3 regions of the Streptacidiphilus sp. PB12-B1b genome follow, and region 2 is predicted to be linked to each of the others. Evidence: riboswitches for the same ligand, from Rfam matches in the RefSeq annotation. Region 2 holds a riboswitch; each other region holds the start of a gene.
The links. Region 2 has a riboswitch for cyclic di-AMP ahead of GXW83_RS04190 (transglycosylase family protein). Riboswitches for the same ligand answer to the same signal wherever they lie in the genome.

Region 1: it holds a riboswitch for cyclic di-AMP, as region 2 does, so the genes downstream of both, GXW83_RS32210 (M23 family metallopeptidase) here and GXW83_RS04190 (transglycosylase family protein) in region 2, are expected to answer to the same signal.
Region 3: it holds a riboswitch for cyclic di-AMP, as region 2 does, so the genes downstream of both, GXW83_RS11340 (C40 family peptidase) here and GXW83_RS04190 (transglycosylase family protein) in region 2, are expected to answer to the same signal.

Annotation. Positions count from the first base shown of each region.
Region 1 covers NZ_CP048405.1:7,390,520-7,397,718, reverse strand. Annotated here, with positions in the region: gene GXW83_RS32230 (MFS transporter) at 1-988, shown strand, start outside; gene GXW83_RS32225 (undecaprenyl-diphosphate phosphatase) at 1,181-2,116, shown strand; gene GXW83_RS32220 (co-chaperone YbbN) at 2,309-2,941, shown strand; gene GXW83_RS32215 (VOC family protein) at 3,087-3,431, shown strand; cyclic di-AMP (ydaO/yuaA leader) riboswitch at 3,587-3,738, shown strand; gene GXW83_RS32210 (M23 family metallopeptidase) at 3,751-4,701, shown strand; gene GXW83_RS32205 (hypothetical protein) at 4,806-5,108, opposite strand; gene GXW83_RS35180 (hypothetical protein) at 5,500-7,137, opposite strand.
Region 2 covers NZ_CP048405.1:898,386-905,584, reverse strand. Annotated here, with positions in the region: gene GXW83_RS04205 (DUF501 domain-containing protein) at 1-425, opposite strand, end outside; gene GXW83_RS04200 (septum formation initiator family protein) at 510-938, opposite strand; gene eno (phosphopyruvate hydratase) at 1,025-2,311, opposite strand; gene GXW83_RS04190 (transglycosylase family protein) at 2,483-3,286, opposite strand; cyclic di-AMP (ydaO/yuaA leader) riboswitch at 3,290-3,439, opposite strand; gene GXW83_RS04185 (cytochrome P450) at 3,637-4,884, shown strand; gene GXW83_RS04180 (SDR family oxidoreductase) at 5,069-5,899, shown strand; gene GXW83_RS04175 (LLM class F420-dependent oxidoreductase) at 5,938-6,963, opposite strand; partial or broken gene GXW83_RS04170 (endonuclease V) at 7,033-7,199, opposite strand, start outside.
Region 3 covers NZ_CP048405.1:2,497,888-2,505,086, reverse strand. Annotated here, with positions in the region: gene GXW83_RS11350 (cytochrome c oxidase assembly protein) at 105-1,082, shown strand; gene GXW83_RS11345 (NUDIX domain-containing protein) at 1,102-1,608, opposite strand; cyclic di-AMP (ydaO/yuaA leader) riboswitch at 2,094-2,284, shown strand; gene GXW83_RS11340 (C40 family peptidase) at 2,482-2,886, shown strand; gene GXW83_RS11335 (Gfo/Idh/MocA family protein) at 2,909-3,901, opposite strand; gene GXW83_RS11330 (8-amino-7-oxononanoate synthase) at 3,994-5,181, opposite strand; gene GXW83_RS11325 (hypothetical protein) at 5,253-5,447, opposite strand; gene GXW83_RS11320 (hypothetical protein) at 5,480-6,289, opposite strand; gene bioB (biotin synthase BioB) at 6,494-7,199, shown strand, end outside.

The DNA of each region.
Region 1 (7,199 bases), 6.5 Mb from region 2:
GCAGCCCGCGCTGGCGACGATGATCGTCCGCTGCTCCACCCCGGCCACCCGCTCGCACGCCTTCGCCCTGCAGTTCACCCTGGTCAACCTGGGTATGGGCATCGGCGCGATGATCGGCGGCCAGATCGTGGACGTCCACCGCCCCGCCAGCCTGACGCTGCTGTTCAGCATCGAGGGGCTGATGTTCCTGGTGCTCGCGGCCGTCACCGGCAGCGTCCGGATCCCGGGCGCCCCGGCGCTCGCCCCCGCACCGGCCGCCCGGAGCGACCGGGGCACCGAGGCCCGCTCGGGCTTCCCGGCGCTGCTCCGGGACAAGGCGATGATCCGGGTCTGCCTGCTCGCCGGGCTGATCTTCTTCACCTGCTACGGCCAGTTCGAGTCCGGCGTCGCCGCCTACGCCACCTCCGTCGTCGGCACCTCGCCGTCGATCCTGGGCTTCGCCCTGGGCGCCAACACCCTGGTGATCGTGGTGCTGCAGATGATCGTCGTGCGGATGACCGCGCGCCGCCGCCGCAGCGCCGCCATCGCCGCCACCGGCCTGGTCTGGCTCGGCGCCTGGGCCATGGCCGGGGTGGCCGGGCTGATCCGCGGCGACGCCATGATCGCCACCGTCGCCATGGTCTCCGTCTACGCGCTGTTCGGCGTCGGCGAGGCGCTGCTGGCGCCCACCCTCGGGCCGATCGTCGCCGACCTGGCCCCGGCCCGGCTGCTCGGCACCTACAACGCGGCCTTCGCGCTGGTGAAGCAGATCGCGGTGGCCATGGGCCCGGCGGCCGGCGTGCTGCTGGTCGGCGCGGGCGCCTCGGTCGCCTACCTGGCCGTGATGGCGGGCTGCACCGTCCTGATCACGGTGCTGGCGCTGCGGCTGCGGCACCAGCTGACGCCGCTCCAGGACAACGCGGTGCACCCGGAGCGGGTGGTGGCAGGCTCCGCCGCGCTGCCCCGGCCCCGGCCCGAGCTGCGGCCGGAGCTGCAGTCCGTCGCCTGACCGGGATGCCCGGGCCGCCCGAGGCCGCCCGGCCCGTTCACCGGAACCTTCGACCGCCCCACGGCGGCCGGAGGTTCCGGTGAATTCGGGGCGTCCGAGCGGTGAACAAGGACGGCCCGGCGACGGGGGGTCTACAGCTCTGTAGTACTTTCTGACTGCCCAGTGTTTGCCCCTGTCTGCTGAAGGCCGTCGATGTCCGTCCTCACGTATCCAGAAGCGATCGGCGTCGGCCTGCTCCAGGGCGTCACGGAGCTTTTCCCCGTCTCCAGCCTCGGCCACAGCATCCTGGTGCCCGCCCTCATCGGCGGCTCCTGGAAGCGGGACCTCAATGTCTCCGCCGCCGGCTCCCCGTACCTGAACGTGCTGATCGGCCTGCACCTGGCCACCGCGCTGGCCCTGGTCGTCTACTTCTGGCGGGACTGGGTGCGGATCATCCGCGGCCTGCTCACCTCCGTCGTCCAGCGCCGGATCGAGACCGTGGACCAGAAGCTCGCCTGGCTGCTGATCGTCGCCACCGTCCCGGTCGGCATCGTCGGGCTGGCCCTGAACAAGGTGTTCCAGGACGCCCTCGGCACCCCCAAGGTCGCGGCCGCCTTCCTCGCCCTCAACGGCCTGGTGCTCTACGGCGCCGAGCGGCTGAAGCGCGGCGGCAGCGGCCGCCGCCGGGCCGGGGACGCCGCCGTCGACGAGCTGGGCCCCGACGGCCTGCCGCTGCACCCGGACGAGGTGTCCGACCTGCGCATCACCGGCAAGCTGAACTGGAAGCAGGCCGCCATCGTCGGCGGCGCCCAGGTGCTGGCCCTGCTGCCCGGCATCAGCCGCTCCGGCGTCACCATGAGCGCCGGGATCTTCAAGGGCCTGCGCCACGAGGACGCCGCCCGCTTCGCCTTCCTGCTCGCCACCCCGGTCATCGGCGCCGCCGCGCTGCTCAAGGTCCCCTCGCTGCTCGGCCCGGCCGGGGACGGCATCCGCGGGCAGGTGCTGGCCGGCTCGGTCGCCGCGTTCGTCGCCGGCTACGTGGCGACGCGCTTCCTCACCAAGTACTTCGAGACCCGGACGCTCACGCCGTTCGCCATCTACTGCACCCTCGCCGGGCTCGGCAGCCTGGCCTACCTCAGCTGGGGCTGACCGGCGCCTGGCCCGGCGGCCGTCCCGTCCCGTCCTGGTTGCGCCCGCCGGGCGGTGAGCGGCCCGGCAGTCACCCGACGGGGTGATTGCCGCACCGCGCCCCGGCGATGCACCGGGCGCGGCGCGGCCCGGCTGCTCAACTGATGCCGGGGCGGTAGGCGCCCCGGAGTCGGACCGAGGAGGGCCCCGCCGATGACCGGCCTCCGCGCCGCGTCCCGGGCGCTCGCCTGGGCCCTGGCCGTACTCGTCCTCGGCGGCTGCCTCGGCGGCTGCGTCACCGTCGTCGGCCGTGGACGCCCCGCAGCCGGGGCCGGCGCCGCCGGACGCCCCGGGCAGCCGTCGGACGAGAGCCTGGGCCTGGCCCGGCCGTTCCTGTCGCTGCCGCCGGTCACCCTCGACCCCGTCCCCGACAGCTACGACCCGGCCGCCGACGCCTCCGACGACGTCGCCCGGGCCCTCGCCGCCGCCCGCGCGGACGGCAGGCCGGTGCTGCTGGACTTCGGCTCGGCCTGGTGCGAGGACTGCCGCGCGATGTCCGCGTTGGTCGACACCCCCGGCGTGCACCAGGTACTGGCCCGGAACTACCACACCGTCGCCATCGACGTCGGCCACTTCGACCACAACCTGGCCCTCGCCCAGCGCTACGTCGACCTGGGAAGCGTCGGCATCCCGGCCCTGGTCGAGCTCGCCCCCGACGGCAAGCTCCTCGAAGGCGACAGCGACGGACGCTTCGCCAACGCCCGCGCCTTGGCCGCCGACCAGCTGGCCGACCTCCTCGTCGACTGGCTCTACAGCGGCGCGGGCCCGGCCGCCGCCCAGCACTGACCGGCGCGCCCGCCCACGGCTTCACCCGCCCGCAGCTTCACCCTTCGGCAGCTTCACCCGCCCGCGTCGCGCCGGAACCTCGCAGTCCCGGGCCGTACGGCGCTAGCGTGGCGGAGTGGTGACGAGCGAGGGCCCGACCGCGGGCATGGGCCGGTTGGACGAGATCGTGGTGGACTGCGCCGAGCCCGCGCGGCTGGCCCGCTTCTGGGCCGCGCTGGTGGGCGGCCTGCCGGTGGACCGCGCGCCCGACTGGTCCTACGTCGACCCGCCCGGCGGCCAGCCCCGGCTGGCCTTCCAACGGGTGCCCGAGGGCAAGCAGAGCCGGAAGAACCGGCTGCACCTGGACATCGACGTCCCCGACATCGCCACCGCCCGCACCGCCCTGATCGGGCTCGGCGCGCGGGCCGTCGGCGAGGTCCGGACGGACGACCAGGGCGCGTTCCAGGTCATGCTCGACCCGGAGGGCAATGAGTTCTGCCTGGTCCGCTGATGACAGGCGTGTGTCGATCCGGTGCACCGATGCGGACAAAAGCCGCGTATGCAACGTGAGTTGCCAGCTGCCTCCCCGAACCACTTGGAATCAATCGTCTCTAGGATTAACGTTTGATAACGCAGCACGAAGTTCTGCCGTTCGACGAGCGGCGTCGTGCTCTGTCGCCTAATCCTGCTGGGCGCCGCCCCGTGCGACGCCCAGGAGCCGGGGAACCACGTACCTGGGGTGAATCAGCCGCGAGGCTGTAGGGGACCTTCCTCCCCGAACCCGTCAGCTAACCCGGTCGGCGCTAGGGAAGGAAAGGAGCACGCCGATCGTGGCGTCGTACCAGTCCGCGTGGGCACCCGTGCAACCCGAGGCGCCGCAGCGCCCCGCAGGGATCGCGCCCTCGGCCGTCCTCGGCCTGGCGGCCATGGCCGCGGTCGGCGCCACCGGCGCGATCGGCCTGGCCACCCCGGCCCACGCGGCGACCATCGGCGACGCCAGGCCCACCGGCGCCAAGCCCTCGCTCAGCGTCCAGGACCACGCCACCGCTGAACTGTCCACCGGGACCACCGCGCTGATGGAACGCGACGCCACCGCCGCCGACCCCGGCACCGCCCTCGCCGACCGCATCCGCGCCCAGGCCGCGCAGCAGCGCGCCGACTCCGACGACGCCGCCCGCCGCCAGGCCGCGCAGGCCGCCGCCGCCAAGCTCGCCGCCGCCCGGGCCGACGCCGAGGCGGAGGCCCACGCCTCCGCGCAGCACGCCGCCGAGGCAGCCGCCCAGGCCGAAGCCCAGGAGGCCCAGGCCAGGGCCGAGGCCGAGGCCGCCGCGCAGGTCGTCCAGGCCGAGCAGCAGGCCCGCGCCGCCGCCGACCAGCAGCAGCTCGGCACCCTGGTCACCCCGGTGCAGGGGGCCGTGGTCGGAGCGGGCTTCGGCCAGTCCGGCACCTACTGGGCACAGTTGCACACCGGCCTGGACCTCTCCGCCGCGACCGGCGCGCCGGTCGTCGCCATCGGCGCGGGCACCGTCACCTCGGCCGGCTGGGCCGGCTCCTACGGCTACCGGGTCGTGGAGACCCTGCCCGACGGCACCGAGCTCTGGTACTGCCACCTCTCCGCGATCGGCGTCGGCTCCGGCGAAGTGACGCCCGGTCAGCCCATCGGCCGGGTCGGCGCCACCGGCAACGTCTCCGGCCCGCACCTGCACCTGGAGGTCCGCCCCGGCGGCGGCGAGCCGGTCGACCCGGCGCAGTGGCTCTCCGAGCGCGGCCTCAGCATCTGACCGCGGGTCCTCTTTGTCCTCTGATCCTCTGATCGGACTGCAGACACGAGAGGTCCGGACGGCTCAGCTGCCGTCCGGACCTCTCACCTCTCGCGTCCGGGCTGTCAGGCCCGGCGGTCCACCGCGGCCCAGGACGCCACCGCAACGCCACCGGCGACGGTCAGCACCGACGGCCAGGCGCCCAGCTTCTTCGCCAGCGGGTGCGAGCCCGCGAACGCGGCCACGTACAGGCCGCTCAACGCACCGGCCGTGACCGGCCCCGCCGTCCGCTTCCACTGCGTCGCCGCGACCGCACCCGCGGCGAGCAGCGCCGCACCGCCCAGCTCGCGCCGCTTCGTCGCCCGCGCGACACCGTAGCCGCCGATCAGGCCGGCTGCCGCGACCAGGGATGAGGGAATCCGCGCCATGTCCGTACGACCTCCTGCACTAGTCCTCCCAGCACCCTAACCCGCCCCCGGCCACCCCAATTGGCGCGGGGGCTGCGCCGAGCTAGTTGGTGCGGGTGTTGTGCAGGTGCAGGCCCATGTAGCCGATGCTCCATCCCCCGGGGGGCAGCCCCCGGACCCCCGGCGGGGTCGTGGGTCGCGCTGGGCTAGTTGGTGCGGGTGTTGTGCGGGTGCAGGCCCATGTAGCCGATGCTCCATCCCCCGGGGGGCAACCCCCGGACCCCCGGCGGGGTCGTGGGTCGCGCTGGGCTAGTTGGTGCGGGTGTTGTGCGGGTGCAGGCCCATGTCGCCGATGCTCCATCCCCCGGGGGGCAACCCCCGGACCCCCGGCGGGGTCGTGGGTCGCGCTGGGCTAGTTGGTGCGGGTGTTGTGCAGGTGCAGGCCCATGTAGCCGATGTAGATGCGGCCGGTGCCTGAGCAGTCGTCGTGGTAGTGGAGCCGGGGGGCGGTGCCGCCACCGCCTATGCGCAGGTGGGCGCCCATGAAGACTTCGCCGGCCGGGTTGACGTCCAGCGGGACCGGGAGTTCGCGTTCGCTCTTCCATTTGCCGTGGGAGCGGACGGTACGGGACTCGTCGCGGATCACCTTGCGCGGGGGGAAGGCGTGGCAGTCGGCCGGGGTGTTCTCGCACCAGCGGCGGAAGTCCCCGCCGGACTCGCCCCGGACCGCCGCCTCGGCGTAGTCCTGGAGGGCGAGCAGGGCGTCCCAGGCCATACGGACCCAGGTCGGGTGGTCCGTCTGCTGGTCCAGGTCGCGGGTCAGCCGGGGGTCGCCGGTGAACCGGAGCAGCGGGAACTCGTCCATCCGCTCCAGCAGCTCGGCGAAGGACGCCGGGTCGTTGTGCAGGTCGCGTTCGGCCGGGGCGTGGTCGGCGAGGTCCGGGTACCCGGCGGCGGCGAGGCGCCCGCGCAGCGAGCGGACCTCGGTGCGGGCCTCGCGCAGCTCGCTGTACTGCTCGTCGTACTCCGCGGCCAGCTCCGACTCGCGCTCCTCGGCCGCCCGCAGCCAGCGCCGTACCTCCTGGATCTCGCCCGCGCGCGCCCGCTCCTCCAGCGCCTCCTCCTCGTGCGTGTCCACCAGCAGCGATCCCGGCTGCACGCCGTCGATCTCCGCGCCGCTGTCGGTCAGCCCCCGGGCCCGCAGCGGCGGCAGCGCCGCCAGCGCGTCCGGCATGGGCGTCTGCACGGCGAGCCGGCGCGGCAGCCAGGCCAGCAGCCCGGAGGCGCGGCGCAGATCCGATTCGAAGGTGTGCCGGGCCATCACCCGGTGCCGCTGGGCGTCCGGCTGCCAGGCCGGGTCGAGGCCGGGGAGGTAGGTGCGGACCGCGCCGCCGAACACCCGGTGGTGCTCCAGCGCCCGGTTGAACTCCCGCTCGGCGCCGGGGGCCAGGGCGTACAGGACGGCCAGCCCGGCGCAGCCGCGCAGCAGCGGGTCGACGGTCTCGGCCAGCCAGTCGTCGAAGTCGGTGTGGGAGGGGGTGCTGGCGACGACGATGGGCAGCCGGCGGTCCGGATCGCACAGCTCGTCCAGGACCTCGTCCAGGTCGCCGCGCTCGATCACGGTCGGCATCGCATGCAGGGAGGCGGCGCCCGGGTGCTCGCCCTCGGTGGCGGAGAGGACGTCCAGCAGGCCGCGGGCCAGGGAGGGGACGGGCGCCTTGGCGACGGCCACGCCCCGCGCCGGGAGCAGCTCGGCATCCAGCCGCACCCAGGTGCGTCCGCCGGTGGGCGTGCTCACCGTGAGCGAGGTCTGCCAGATGCCCTGGAGCGTGAACTCCCGCAACCGCCAGCGCGCGAGTGACTCCTTCGCGCCCTTCGCGCCCCGCACGCGCTCCTTGAGCGAGCAGTCCAGAACAGCCTGCGAGCCGACGCGATGTCGGCCCTCCTCGGCGACCGGGCCGTCGTAGTGCTGCGCCTTCAGCCAGTGCCGGACCTGCTCCTCGGCCAGGGAGACGGTGTCTCTGTGGGCGTGGCCGCTGGTCACAGCCATGCGATAGATGCCATCCGTCATCCGCGGGCCTCCTGACGCATTGTCGGCGTCCCGCACGCAGC
Region 2 (7,199 bases):
GGCCCGGCCGCCAGCGAGTGCCCCACCAGGACGTGCAGGCACTTCACCCGGTCCGGCATGCCGCCGGCGCTGGGGAAGCCCTCCAGCACCTCGATCGCGTCGCGCCTGGCGATGTAGTCCTCGTGGGCGCGGCGGTAGCCGGCCGCCAGCTCCGGATCCTCGGCGAGGCGGGCGGTCTGCTCCTTCATCAGCCCGTCGGCCTCCAGCGTGCCGATGGCCGAGGCCGCGCGCGGGCAGGTCAGGTAGTACAGCGTCGGGAACGGCGAGCCGTCCTCCAGCCGCGGCGCCGTCTCCACGACGTCCGGCAGGCCGCAGGGGCAGCGGTGGGCGACCGCGCGGAGCCCACGCGGCACCCGGCCGAGCTGGGCCGCGATCGCGGCGACGTCCTGGTCGGACACGCCTGGGCTGGCGGGGGTCTGGGTCATGAGTGCGTTGCCTTCTTCAAGAGCTTCGGAGCTTCGGAGGTTCGGGGACTTCGGGGACTTCGGGGCTTCGGTGGCTTCGGGCCGTCAGTGCTGGGCCGAGTCGGCCCGGTTCAGCGACTCGAACATGTTGTCGTACCAGGGCTGGGTCACCGCGCCCGGCTGGGGGGCGACGCCCGCCGACGGTCCGGCCGCGGCGCCCGGATCCGGGTCGACGGCCGAGAACGGCGTCTCGCCGGGGAAGCCGTAGTGCAGCCGCTCGCGGGCCTGCGCCTCGACGTAGGCCGGGTCCTGCCAGCGGGCCTTCTCCCGGCGCAGGACCTCCACCTGCGCCTGCGCCTGCCGGGCCGCGGCCTGCTGCTGGGCGATCTGCGCGCGCTGGGCGATGAACTGACGGGTCGGGTAGGCCAGCACCGCGACCAGCGAGCAGAACACCAGCGCGAGCACGGCGGCGCGCCCGGTGATCCGCGGCCTGCGGCCGGTCGCCGCCCTGCCGCCGCCTTCCCTGCCGCTCACCCGTTCACCCTCCCGATCGACGCCCGTGCCCCGCCGTCCACCCTAGAGGGTGCGGACGGCGGGGCACGGGAACTGCGGGCTACCGGTCAGGCGGACGGCGTGAAGCGCGGGAAGGCGCCGCGGCCGGCGTACTCGGCGGCGTCGTCGAGGATCTCCTCGATGCGCAGCAGCTGGTTGTACTTGGCGACGCGGTCGGTCCGGGCCGGGGCGCCGGCCTTGATCTGGCCGCAGTTGGTGGCGACGGCGAGGTCGGCGATGGTGACGTCCTCGGTCTCGCCGGAGCGGTGCGACATCATGCAGCGGAAGCCGTTGCGCTGGGCCAGCTCGACCGCGTCCAGGGTCTCGGTCAGCGAACCGATCTGGTTGACCTTGACCAGCAGGGAGTTGGCGATGCCCTCCTTGATGCCGCGGGCCAGGCGGGTCGGGTTGGTGACGAACAGGTCGTCGCCGACCAGCTGCACCTTGTCGCCCAGCTTGCTGGTGATGACCTTCCAGCCGGCCCAGTCGTCCTCGAACAGCGGGTCCTCGATGGAGACCAGCGGGTAGGCCGCGACCAGCTCCTCGTAGTACTCGGTCATCTCGGCGGCCGAGCGGTCCTTGCCCTCGAACTGGTACAGGCCGTCCTTGTAGAACTCGGACGCGGCGACGTCCAGCGCGAGCGCGATGTCGCGGCCGGGGACGAAGCCGGCCTCCTTGATGGCCTCGACGATGAGGTCCAGGGCGGCGCGGTTGGATTCCAGGTTCGGCGCGAAGCCGCCCTCGTCGCCCAGGCCGGTGGACAGGCCGCGCTGCTTCAGCACCGACTTGAGCCGGTGGTACACCTCGGAGCCCCAGCGGAGGGCCTCGGAGAAGGACTCCGCGCCGATCGGAGCGATCATGAACTCCTGGATGTCCACGTTGGAGTCCGCGTGCGAGCCGCCGTTGAGGATGTTCATCATCGGCACCGGCAGGACGTGCGCGTTCGGGCCGCCCAGGTAGCGGAACAGCGGCAGGTCGCTGGCCTCGGCCGCGGCGTGGGCCACGGCGAGCGAGACGCCGAGGATGGCGTTGGCGCCCAGCGAGGACTTGTCCGGGGTGGCGTCGAGGTCGAGCATGGCCTGGTCGATCAGGCGCTGCTCGGTGGCGTCGTAGCCGACCAGCTCCGGGCCGATCTGCTCGATGACCGCGAGCACGGCCTTCTCCACGCCCTTGCCGCCGTAGCGGGAGCTATCGCCGTCGCGCAGCTCCAGGGCTTCGAACGCGCCGGTGGAGGCGCCGGACGGGACGGCCGCACGCCCGGTGCTGCCGTCGTCGAGGCCGACCTCGACCTCGACCGTGGGGTTGCCTCGTGAGTCGAGGATCTCCCGGGCTACGACGACGTCGATGGACGGCACAGATGTCTCCTAGGGATTGCTGGAGGAAAGCCTTCTCCCTGAGCCTAGCCGCACCCGAAGCTCCAGCCATCAGGACCCGGCGGTCGTCTCACCGGACGGATCCCCTACTCACCGGTAGTTCACCTGGCGGCGACCTTCCGGGAGCAGGGGAACCGGGCAACGGCCCTGCGGTCAGCCCACCTGGAGGTGCTGGCCGGGGTAGATCAGGTCCGGGTTGCCGCCGACCGTGGACTTGTTGTCCTGGTACAGCGCCTCCCAGCCACCGCTCAGGTGCGCGGCGGCGGCGATGCCGGAGAGGGTGTCGCCGGCGCGGACGGTGTAGTTGCCGTGGCCGATCGCGTGCACGGCCGGGGCGGCGGCGTGGGTGGTCGCCGGGGCGCTGTGGGTGGTGTGGGTGGTGTGGGTGGTGGTCGGCGCGGCGGCGTGGCTCGGCGCGCTGCTGTGCGCGGCCGGGGCACTGGCGTGGGTGGTCGGGGCGGTCTGCGCGCTGGTCTGCTGCGCGGAGGAGTCGCTGGAGCCGCCGGAGTTGGATCCGGAGCCGGAGCCGGAGCCGCCCGAGGCGGGCGTGGTGCTGACGTCCGCCGGAGCGCCGCCCGCGGTCAGTCCGGCCTGCGGGCCGCAGACCGGCCAGGCGCCCGGGCCCTGCGAGGCGAGCACCTTCTCGGCGACCGCGATCTGCTGGCCCTGGGTGGCCAGGTTGGCGGTCGGGGCGTACTGCTGGCCGCCGTAGGCGTCCCAGGTGGAGGCGGAGAACTGCAGGCCGCCGTAGTAGCCGTTGCCGGTGTCTATCGACCAGTTGCCGCTGCTCTCGCACTGGGCGACCGCGTCCCAGGTGGAGACCGAGGCGGCCGAGGCGGCGGTGGCGCCGATGAGCGGGAGGACGACGCCGGTGCCCGCGATCACGCCGGTGGCCACAAGGCGCTTGCCGGTGCTGGTGCTGGGCTTGCGGTGGCGTCCGTTGCCGGAAAGAAGCATGACAGGATCCCTCTCCGACGCCTGCGAGGTGAGCTGTCGGGTTCGGGCCGTGAGGTAGCCCGGACGCTGGCGCGTCTTCACCCCAAGCCGCAGCGCTGTGAGCTGCGGCGACTTACCTGGTTCCCCCGCTCCTGCCCATGACGAAGTTCGTGGCCGCCGCACGGCTGGACAGGACTCGGCGTCCCGCGAGGCGGTGTCCGCGTGGGCGGACATGTCCGGGCAGGCTAGGCAGATGTCCCCGGAAATCTCAAGCTTCCCAGGAACACCTCACACTCCGCTCACCCTCCGTGCCCCGGCCCTCACCCCCGCAGCCGTCCCGGCCGCGCCGGTGCACCGGATACGGTCGGGGCATGCCGGATCAGCCCTCCCCGCCCGCCGCACCCGCCCTGTTCACCTGGGAGTTCGCCGCCGACCCCTACCCCGCGTACGCCTGGCTGCGCCGGCACGAGCCGGTGCGCTGGACCACGCTGCCGAGCGGGGTGGAGGCATGGCTGGTGACCCGGTACGCCGACGCGCGGACCGCGCTGGCGCACCCGGGGCTCAGCAAGAACCCCGCGCACCACGCCGAGTCCACCGCGGCCCGGGGCAGGACCGGCATCCCCGGTGAGCGCAGCGCCAACCTGATGACGCACCTGCTGAACATCGACCCGCCGGACCACACCCGGCTGCGCCGACTGGTCTCCAAGGCGTTCACCCCGCGCACCGTCGCCTCCTTCGCGCCCCGGGTGCAGGAGCTGACCGACCGCTTCATCGACGGCTTCGCCGGGCGGGGCAGCGCGGACCTGATCCACGAGTTCGCCTTCCCGCTGCCCATCTACACCATCTGCGACCTGCTCGGGGTGCCTGCCCGGGACCAGGACGACTTCCGCGACTGGGCCGGGATGATGATCCGTCACGGCGGCGGCCCGCGCGGCGGCGTGGCCCGGTCGGTCAAGAAGATCCGCGGCTACCTCGCCGAGCTCATCCACCACAAGCGCGAGCACCCCGGCGACGACCTGATCTCCGGCCTGATCAAGGCGTCCGACCACGGCGAGCACCTCACCGAGAACGAGGCCGCCGCCATGTGCTTCGTGCTGCTGTTCGCCGGCTTCGAGACCACCGTCAACCTGATCGGCAACGGCGCGTACGCGCTGCTGCGCCACCCCGAGCAGCGGGCGCTGCTGCAGGAGTCGGTGCGGCGCGGCGAACGCGAGCTGCTGGCCACCGGCGTCGAGGAACTGCTGCGCTGGGACGGCCCGGTGGAGCTGGCCACCTGGCGCTACGCCACCGAGCCGCTGGAGCTGGGCGGCCGGTCCATCGCGGTCGGCGACCCGGTGCTGGTGGTGCTCGCCGCCGCCGACCGCGATCCGGAGCGCTTCGCCGACCCGGACCGGCTCGACCTCACCCGGCGCGACAACCAGCACCTGGGCTACGGCCACGGCATCCACTACTGCATCGGCGCCCCGCTGGCCCGGTTGGAGGGGCAGACGGCGCTGGCCTCGCTGCTGACCAGGCTGCCCGATCTGGCCCTGGCCGCCGACCCGGAGGAGCTGCGCTGGCGCGGCGGCCTGATCATGCGCGGGCTGCGGGAGCTGCCGGTCGCCTTCACCCCGAGCTGACGGCAGGTCGCGGAAGCGGCAGCTCGTGGAACCGGCAGCTCGTGGTGACGGCTTGAGCACTCCTTGACGTGGCCCGGAGGTTGGGCCGCGCCGGTGGCGGGCACTGTTGCGGTGGCGGTGGGTTGCCTACGATCACCGGCAGTGCGCGGGCCTGTGCGGTGGTCCGGCGGGAGGAGCAGGAAACATGCAGATCAGTGGATCGGTCGTGGTGGTGACCGGTGCGGCCGGCGGCATCGGCTCGGCGCTGGCGCGGCGGTTCGCCGCCGAGGGCGCGCGCGGGCTGCTGCTGGCGGATCTGGACGCGGGCCGGGTCGAGGATCTGGCGCTGGCTCTGGACCGTGAGGGATGTCACACGGTGGGCGTCGGCAGCGACGTGACCCGGGAGAGCGACGTCCGGGCGCTGGTGGAGACCGCCGAGAAGCACCTCGGCCCGGTCGACCTGTTCTGCAGCAATGCCGGGCTGGGCTCCGGCGCGGGCATCGAGGCGTCCAACGAGGTGTGGCAGGCGTGCTGGGACACCAACGTGATGGCGCACGTGTACGCGGCGCGGGCGGTGCTGCCCGGCATGCTGAAGCGCGGCCACGGCTACCTGCTGCACACCGCCTCCGCCGCCGGGCTGCTGCAGATGCCCGGCGACGCGGCGTACACCGCGACCAAGCACGCGGCGGTGGCCTTCGCCGAGTCGCTGGCGGTGGCCTACGGCGACCGGGGCATCAAGGTCAGCGCGCTGTGCCCGCAGGGCGTGCACAGCGGCATGACCACCCGTGAGGACGTCCGGGCGGTGCTGAGCGCGTTCGGCGAGATGCTGACCCCGGAACAGGTCGCCGACGCGGTCATCCAGGGGCTGGCCGAGGAGCGGTTCCTGATCCTGCCGCACCCGGAGGTCGCCTCGTACGAGCAGGGCCGGGCGGCCGACCGGGACGGCTGGCTGGCGGGCGTGCGCAACGCGGTCGAGCAGCTGGAGGCGACGCTCCAGCGGAGGCTCAACCTGGCCGAGCCCCCGCCCGTGCGCTAGCCGCCCGGCCGGTGCCGACCGCCGCCGAGCTGCGGCGGTCAGCCCGGGCTGACCGCCAGGACCGCTTCGGCGACGGCCTTGCGGCGGTCGCGCGGCTCGGCGGCGGTGTCCAGCATCTGCGGGGTCGGCAGCACCGCCGGGACGGGCACGGTGACGCCGTTGGCGGCGTAGCGGCGGATGTGCTCGCGGCACTGCTCGGCGCTGCCGTGCACGATCAGCGCGTCCACCACCTCGTCCGGGACGGACGCCGCCGCGCCCTTGCGGTCGCCCGCGGCCCAGGCGTCCCACATCGGCTTCAGCACCTCGTCCCGGCCCAGCCAGCGGTGGAACGCGGCGTAGGCGGGGACGGTCAGGTAGCCGGCGATCAGCCGGCGGCCCAGCGCGCGGGCGTGCCCGGCGTCGGTGGTCGGGCAGACGAAGATCCGGGCGCCCACGGTCTTCCCGGCTCCCCCGGCGGCGTGGAACTCCGCGACGGCGGTGGTGACGTCCTCGGCGGAGAGCCAGTTGAGGATGGTGCCGTCGGCCTCCCGGGCGGCCAGCCGCAGCATGCCCGGGCGCAGCGCGGCCAGCAGCACCGGCGGTACCGGTGCGGGCACCCGCTCCAGCCGGAAGCGCCGCACGGCGAAGGTCTCGTACTGCTCGTCCACGGGCTGCCCGGTGAACGCGGCCCGCAGGAACCGCAGCACGTCCCGGCTGCGCTGGTACGGCTGCTCGTGCGGGACGGCGTTCCAGTCCCGGACGATGACCGGCGAGGACGCGCCGACGCCCAGCGTGAAGCGGCCCGGGGCGGCCTCGGCCAGGGCGGCGGCCTGCATGGCGAGCAGCGCCGGGCCACGGGTGTGGACCGGCACGATGGCCGTGCCGAGGTTCAGCTGCGGGGCCCAGACCGAGGCCAGCGCCAGCGGCGTGAAAGCGTCCGCCCCGGCGGTCTCCATGGACCACAGGTCGGTGAAGCCGAGGTCGGGCAGGGCCTCGACCAGGCGCCGCTGGTCGGGCAGCGGGATGCCGTCCAGCGGGAAGGTGATGCCCCAGCGGGGAGCGTTCGGCGTGGTGGGGGTCGTCATGGCCCCGATGCCACCACGCCCGCGCCGCGCAGGCAAGACCGGCACGAAGCGTCAGCGGGCTCAGCGGGCTCAGCGGGCTCCGGTGTCGGCCGCGAGGGCGTCGCGGGAGAGCCGGTCGGCGCGGCGGGTGGTCTCCGGGAGGCGGTGGCGGGGGCGGCGCGCAGGGTGAGCGCACAGGCGTCGTCCAGGTCGATGAGGTGGCCGGTGGAGACGGTGACCGGTTTCACGCCGTCCTG
Region 3 (7,199 bases), 1.6 Mb from region 2:
GGCAGGGGGGCGCGTACGGGGTGCAATCCGGACAGTTCTACTCTGGTCCGGGCGGTGCCTGCCGGGGCCGCCGCGCGCCGCCACCAGGAAAGCAGGAACCGCCGATGGGCACCATGCCGGGTATGCCGGGCATGTCGCAGGATCTGCCGCCGTGGACCGTGGGCCGGGTCCTGGCCCTCCACCCCTCGGCGAACTGGCCGTTCCTGATCGGCTGCGTCCTGCTGCTCGGCCTCTACCTCACCGGCGTGGTCCGGCTGCGCCGCCGCGGCGACAGCTGGCCGCTGGGCCGCACCGTCGCCTGGGTCCTCGGGGTGCTCACGGTCGCCCTGGTGACCTGCACCGGGCTGGACGAGTACGGCATGCAGATGCTCAGCGCCCACATGCTGCAGCACATGGTGCTGTCCATGCTCTCCCCGATCATCCTGCTGATGGGCGCGCCGATCACGCTGGCGCTGCGCGCGCTGCCGGCCGGTGGCCGGGGCGGGCACGGCCCGCGCGACCTGCTGGTCTCGCTGCTGCACTCGCGCTACGTGAAGGTGGTCTCGCACCCGGCGTTCACCCTGCCGCTGTTCATCGCCAGCCTGTACGGGCTCTACTTCACGCCGCTGTTCGACTTCCTGATGCGCTCCACCCTCGGGCACGAGCTGATGATGGCCCACTTCCTCGCGGTGGGGCTGCTGTTCTTCTGGCCGATCATGGGCGTGGACCCGGGGCCGCACCGCCCGGGCCACCTGCTGCGGATGCTGGAGCTGTTCATCGGGATGCCGTTCCACGCCTTCTTCGGCATCGCGGTCATGATGTCGTCCGGGCTGATCGTGAAGACCTTCGCCCACCCGGCGGCCTCGCTGCGGGTGAGCCCGCTGGCGGACCAGCACATGGCCGGCGGCCTGGCCTGGGCGTTCAGCGAGATCCCGACCTTCATCGTGCTGATCGCGCTGACCTTCCAGTGGGCCAAGTCGGAGGAGCGGCTGTCGCGGCGCAAGGACCGCACGGCGGACCGCGACGGCGACAAGGAGCTGAACGCCTACAACGACTACCTGGCCACCCTGCAGCGGCGGTCCGGGGTGCAGCAGCAGAGCTGAGCGGGGAGCACCGGCAGCGTCAGCGCGGGAGGCGCGGGACGTTGGGGACGTAGCCGAGGTCTATCGGCTCGGCCGGGGGGCCGTCGCGGCGCAGGTCGGCCATGAGCTCGGCCAGCTGCGGCGGCCAGAGCAGCTCCGGGCAGTCGGCCAGCTCCTGCGGGGTCCACCAGCGGCAGGTCAGGATGCCGTCGGCGGCGAAGGAGTCGGCGAGGTCGCCGACCGGGTCGCGGCGCGGGCCCTCGCCGAGGAAGATCACTTCGCGCTGGCGGGTGGGCACGCCCTTGCGGGTGTAGTCGTGCTCCCAGATCCACAGCGCGGGCCCGGGCAGGACGTCCGTCCAGCCGGTCTCCTCGACCGTCTCGCGCAGGGCGCCCGCGCGTTCGTCCTCCCCCTCGTCCAAGCCGCCGCCGGGCAGCACCCAGTGCAGCCCGACCTCGACGTCGTCGTGCAGTTGCAGGAAAACGGCGCCGTGCGGATCCAGCACCAGGACCCGGGCGGCGCGGCGGGGCGTTCGCTCGATGCTCATGGCCAGACTCTACGACCCGGGTCCGACAGGGCCGTCGGTTTTCGGGCGACCGCCCCCGATTTCCGGACCGGAACAGTGCGCCGGAGCGCATTCGGCCATTGGGGGCAATAGCGGCGCAGTGACGTTTCGGCGCGCGCGCCGCGAATCGGTGCAGCCGGAAGGAGGCCATCCGGAAACCTTCGGCGGCCCTCGTCGGCAGATCACTCCGCCGGGTGATGGAAGATTGCGGACCATTCCGCTCCACTTCCCCTCATCTGCATCATCACAGCAGCTCAGAGCAGGTTCTTGGAATGGTTGGGATATTATTCAGGACAGCTGGATATTCACCCGTACCGCCCAGCCGGAACCCGGAAATGTGCTTCTTCGGCCCCCTGGAAACCCAACGTGACAAGAATCACAGAATCGCGTCCCGGCATGAAGAACGCCTAAAAACGTGCCAATACTGTCGCCCGAACCAAGAAGTCCTCGCCGCCGTGGCGAGGCGGTCCGACCGGACGCCGAATCCCGTCACCGGTCGGACGCCAGGTGCACACACACCTGACAGACGGGAGCGGGAGACCCAGGCAGGCCGGGACGGTCCCCACCGTCCCTTGGGGTGAAGCCACCGCGGTGGCAGGGCAGCTTTCGGAGCCCAAACCCGACAGGGAGACTTCCGCAGGCGGTTCCGGAAGGGCCCGCATGACTGCGTCCGTGCACACCCATGCCCCAGTCCCGATCCAGGCCGGCAGGCACCACCAGAACAGCGCGCAGGGCGACCCGGCGCAGACCGCCGGCGACAACCCCGACCGGCACCACGACCGACGACCGGCCGGAACCCCGCAGCCGCGCCGTAGACCGGGCCGCTGGCGGGCGGGCGTCACCGCCGCGCTCACGCTGGCGGCGGTCGCCGGGGGCACCCTGCTCAGCGCAGGGCCCGCGGACGCCGCCACCATCGAGGTCAGGGCGCTGATCATCGCCGCATCAAAACACGGCGACCCCTACCGCTGGGGCGCGTCCGGCCCGGACGCTTTCGACTGCTCGGGGCTGACGTACTACTCGTTCCAGCACGCGGGCAGGCGGCTGCCGCGCACCGCGCAGGCCCAGTACGCCAGCGTCGAGCACATCGGCAGGGACCAGCTGCACCCCGGCGACCTGGTCTTCTTCCACTCCGGCGGCGAGGTCTACCACGTGGGCATCTACGCCGGGCACGACGCGATCTGGCACTCGCCGCACCCGGGCGCCCGGGTGCGGCTCGAACGCATCTGGACCGGCGAGGTCTGGTACGGCCGGATCCGCTGAGCGCGGCCGACCGGCCCCGGGACTACTCGCCCGGGTAGCGGACCCCGGTCCGTGCCCGGGCGGTGTCCAGCGTCCGCATGACCTCCAGCGTGCTGCTCCAGGGCACCAGCGGGCTCTCCAGCAGCCCGGCGCGCAGGCAGCGCATGGCCTCCTCGGCCTCGTGGACGTAGCCGCTGCCGCTGTAGGGCACCTGCACCAGCTCCGGCTCCACGTCGTCGCCCTGGCCCCGGTACAGCAGGAAGTCGCCGGGGCGGAAGAACGGCGAGGGCAGCTCGATCCGGCCGAGCGAGCCCGAGACGTACGCCCGGAACGGCGTCCCCGAGACGATGCCGCAGGTGAGCGTGGCCACCGCGCCCGAGTCGTAGCCCAGGATCAGCGCGGTGTTGGCGTCCACGCCCTCCGGGGTGAGGCTGGCCCACGCCTGGATGCTGTCGGGGACGCCGAGCAGCAGGTGGGCCAGGGTGACCGGGTAGATGCCCAGGTCCAGCAGCGCCCCGCCGCCGAGCCCCGGATCGCGCAGCCGGTGCGAGGGGGCGAACGGGCCGGCCAGGCCGAAGTCCGCCTGCAGGGTGCCGACCGTGCCGATCGCCCCGGCCGCGATCAGCTCGGCGACCCGCAGCACGGCCGGGTTGCACCGCATCCACATGGCCTCCATCAGGAACCGGCCGCGCTCGGCGGCCAGCTCGGTCAGGGCCCGGGAGTCGGCGGCGTTGAGCGTGAACGGCTTCTCGCACAGCACCGCCCGCCCGGCCTCCAGGCACAGCCGGGCGGCCTCGTAGTGGGCGTGGTGCGGGGTGGCGACATAGACGATGTCGACCTCCTCGTCCGCCGCCAGCGAGGCCCAGCTGCCGTGGACCCGGGGGATGTCGAAGCGCTCGGCGAAGGCCCGGGCGGACTCCTCGCTGCGCGAGCCGACGGCCACCACCTCGGCGTCCGGCAGCAGCTGCAGATCGCGGGTGAACGCCTCGGCTATGGCGCCGGTGGCCAGGATGCCCCAGCGGATGCTTTTGTTCATGCGCCAATCAAACTCCCTGGCGGGGGCTCCCGTCGAGGGGCGGCCGGGACGACGGACCCGAACCCAGGCCCGGCGTCGGCCCCGGCCCGGCGTCAGACCTCGGGCTCGGTGCGGGCGATCACGTCCACCGCGAAGTCGATCTCCGCGTCGGTGAGGTCCGCCCGGGCCGTCAGCCGCAGCCGCGACCAGCGGTCGGGCACCGACGGCGGCCGGAAGCAGCCGACCGCCAGCCCCTTCTCCCGGCAGGCCGCCGCCCAGGCCAGCGCCGAGCCGGGGGCGTCGACCCGGACCGAGACCACCGCCGCCTGCGGGCTGCTGACCGGCAGTCCGGCGGCGGCCAGCCGCTCCGCCAGCGCCCGGGCCACCTGCCCGGCCCGCTCGGCGCGCTGCGGCTCCTCGCGCAGCAGCCGCAGCGCGCCGAGCGCGGCGCCGACCGCGGCCGGGGCCAGGCCGGTGTCGAAGATGAAGGTGCGGGCGGCCTGCACCAGGTGCTCGACCACCCGGCGCGGGCCGACCACCGCCCCGCCCTGCGAACCCAGCGACTTGGACAGGGTCACCGTGGAGAGCACGTCCGGCGCGCCCGCGAGCCCGGCGGCGGCCTGCGCCCCGGAGCCGCCCGGGCCCAGCACGCCCAGCCCGTGCGCGTCGTCGGTGAGCAGCGCCGCGCCGTGCTCACGGCAGACCGCGGCCAGCTCGGCGAGCGGGGCGGCGTCGCCGTCCACCGAGAAGACCGAGTCGCTGACGACCAGGGCCCGGCGCTCCGGGGCGGCGGCCAGGGCGGCGCGGACGGCGTCCGGGTCGCGGTGGGCGGCGCGGACGACGCGGGCCCGGGAGAGCCGGCAGCCGTCGATGAGCGAGGCGTGGTTGAGCGCGTCGGAGACCAGCACGGTGTCCGCGTCGGTGAGCGCGGTCAGCGCGGCCAGGTTGGCGGTGTAGCCGGAGGAGAACACCAGCGCGGCCTCGGCCCCGCAGAACGCCGCCAGCTCGGCCTCCAGCTCGGCGTGGAGCGCGGTGCTGCCGGTGACCAGCCGGGAGCCGGTGGACCCGCCGCCCCAGCGCAGCGCGGCGTCGGCGGCGGCGCGGGTCACCCGGGGGTGCCGGACCAGGCCCAGGTAGTCGTTTCCGGCCAGGTCGAGCAGGTCCTCCCGGGCCGGGCGGTGGCGCAGGGTGCGCACCAGGCCGGCCCGGCGGCGGGCCTCGGCGGCGTCGTCCAGCCAGGCGAAGGGGTCCGCCGGGGTGCGGCCGGTGCCGACCGCGCCGCCGTCCGTCGTGCCGTCCATGGTTCTGCTCCCTGTGCTGTCCGCTGCGGCGCGGGGCCCCGCACCGCCCGCCCGGCCGTCCGCCGCCGTGCTCATCCCGAGCAGGCCCCGCGCTGGGCCTGCTGCCAGGCGCAGCGCGGGCACAGCGGGGCGCCGCCGGTGTCGGCCGGGTACTCGGTCGGTTCGCCGCACAGCACGCAGTCGGCGGAGGGGCCGTCGCCCGGCGCCGCGGCGGGTACGGGCGGCTGGGGCGGGCTGGTGTCGCAGTAGGTGTCGTCGGGCTCCACGGGCCGATCCTAGCCGGGGCCCGCGCCGGGGCTCACTGCCAGGCGAGCTTGGCGCCCACGGTGTAGGCCAGGTACCAGGTCGGGGTGGAGAGCGCCGCGGCGACGGCGGGCTGCGCCCCGGCGGCGGCCGACTCGATGACGTCCACGGCGCTGCCGACGGCCTCGACCCGCTGCTGCACCTGCGGCGCGGCGGGCGCGGTCGGGGCGCCGGAGCCGGACGCGGCGTCGGGCTGGACGCCCGGGGAGGACGCCGGGGCCTGGTCGGCGGCCGGGAGCGCGGCGTCCGGCAGCCCCGCCTCCGGCTGCTGGAAGGTGACCGCGCCGGTGGCGGCCGGGGTGTTCAGCGCCTTGGCCGCGCGGGCGGCGGTGGCGGCGTCCGGGTAGACGAAGACGGTGACCGAGGTGTAGACGCTGCGGTCCTGCTCGACGTAGTCGGCGGTGAGGAAGCCGGTGCAGCCGGTGGAGGCGGCGGCCGGGGCGGTGATGGTGAACGCCTCGGCGCAGTCGTCGCTGCTGCCGCCCTGGTAGCGGGTGGCCAGGTAGCCGTCGGCGCTGGTCGGGGTGGCGGCCTCGGCGACGGTCGGCGGCAGGACGTCGTTCAGGCGCAGCGCCGCGACGTCGTCCACGGCGTCGCCGGTGCCCGAGCCCTGCATGCTCACGCCGTCCTGGACCGCGGTCCCGCCCCCGCCGCCGACGTGGCTGCGCACGTCCCCGGCGTAGCGGACCTCGCCCCAGGTGGCGCCGGCCGCGCCGACCGCGAGGACCAGGAGCAGGGCGGCGGTCCGGGGGCTCCGGCTGCGGGCTCCCGGTTCGGCGGCGCGGTGCTCACCCCTGGTGTTCATTCCGCAGAGTCTAGAGGGCGATCTTGTGCGGGGGCAGGGGGTGGGGCCGTCCACATGCGACGCACAGCCTGGTGGCGGCGGGCGTCCCGGCCCGGTCGACTGGTCGATTTGGTGCTTCTGTGACATCCAGGCAAAGCATCCGTGCGATCTTCTGGAAGGTTCGGCACTGGCGGCGCGGGGCCGGGAAACGGCAGGATCACCCGCATGGATCTGCTCGACTCCCTCACCGCCAAGGGCCTGCGCCGCGAACTCCCGACCCGGGAGGAGGCCCTGGCCGTCCTGGCGTCGTCCGACGACGAACTGCTCGACGTGGTCGCGGCCGCCGGGCGGGTGCGCCGCCAGTGGTTCGGCCGCCGGGTGAAGCTCAACTACCTGGTGAACCTCAAGAGCGGGCTGTGCCCGGAGGACTGCTCGTACTGCTCGCAGCGGCTGGGCTCGAAGGCGGAGATCCTCAAGTACACCTGGCTGAAGCCGGACGAGGCCGCGGCGGCCGCCAAGGCGGGCGTGGCCGGCGGCGCCAAGCGGGTGTGCCTGGTGGCCAGCGGCCGCGGCCCGACCGACCGGGACGTGCAGCGGGTCGCCGACACCGTGGACGCGATCAAGGCCGAGAACGAGGGCGTGGAGATCTGCGCCTGCCTCGGGCTGCTCTCCGACGGCCAGGCGGAGCGGCTGCGCGAGGCCGGGGTGCACGCGTACAACCACAACCTGAACACCTCCGAGGGCACCTACGCCGACATCTGCTCCACCCATGACTTCACCGACCGGGTGGAGACCGTGCACCAGGCCCAGGAGGCCGGTCTGTCGGCCTGCTCCGGGCTGATCGCGGGCATGGGCGAGAGCGACGCCGACCTCGTGGACGTGGTCTTCGCGCTGCGGGAGCTGAACCCGGACTCGGTGCCGGTGAACTTCC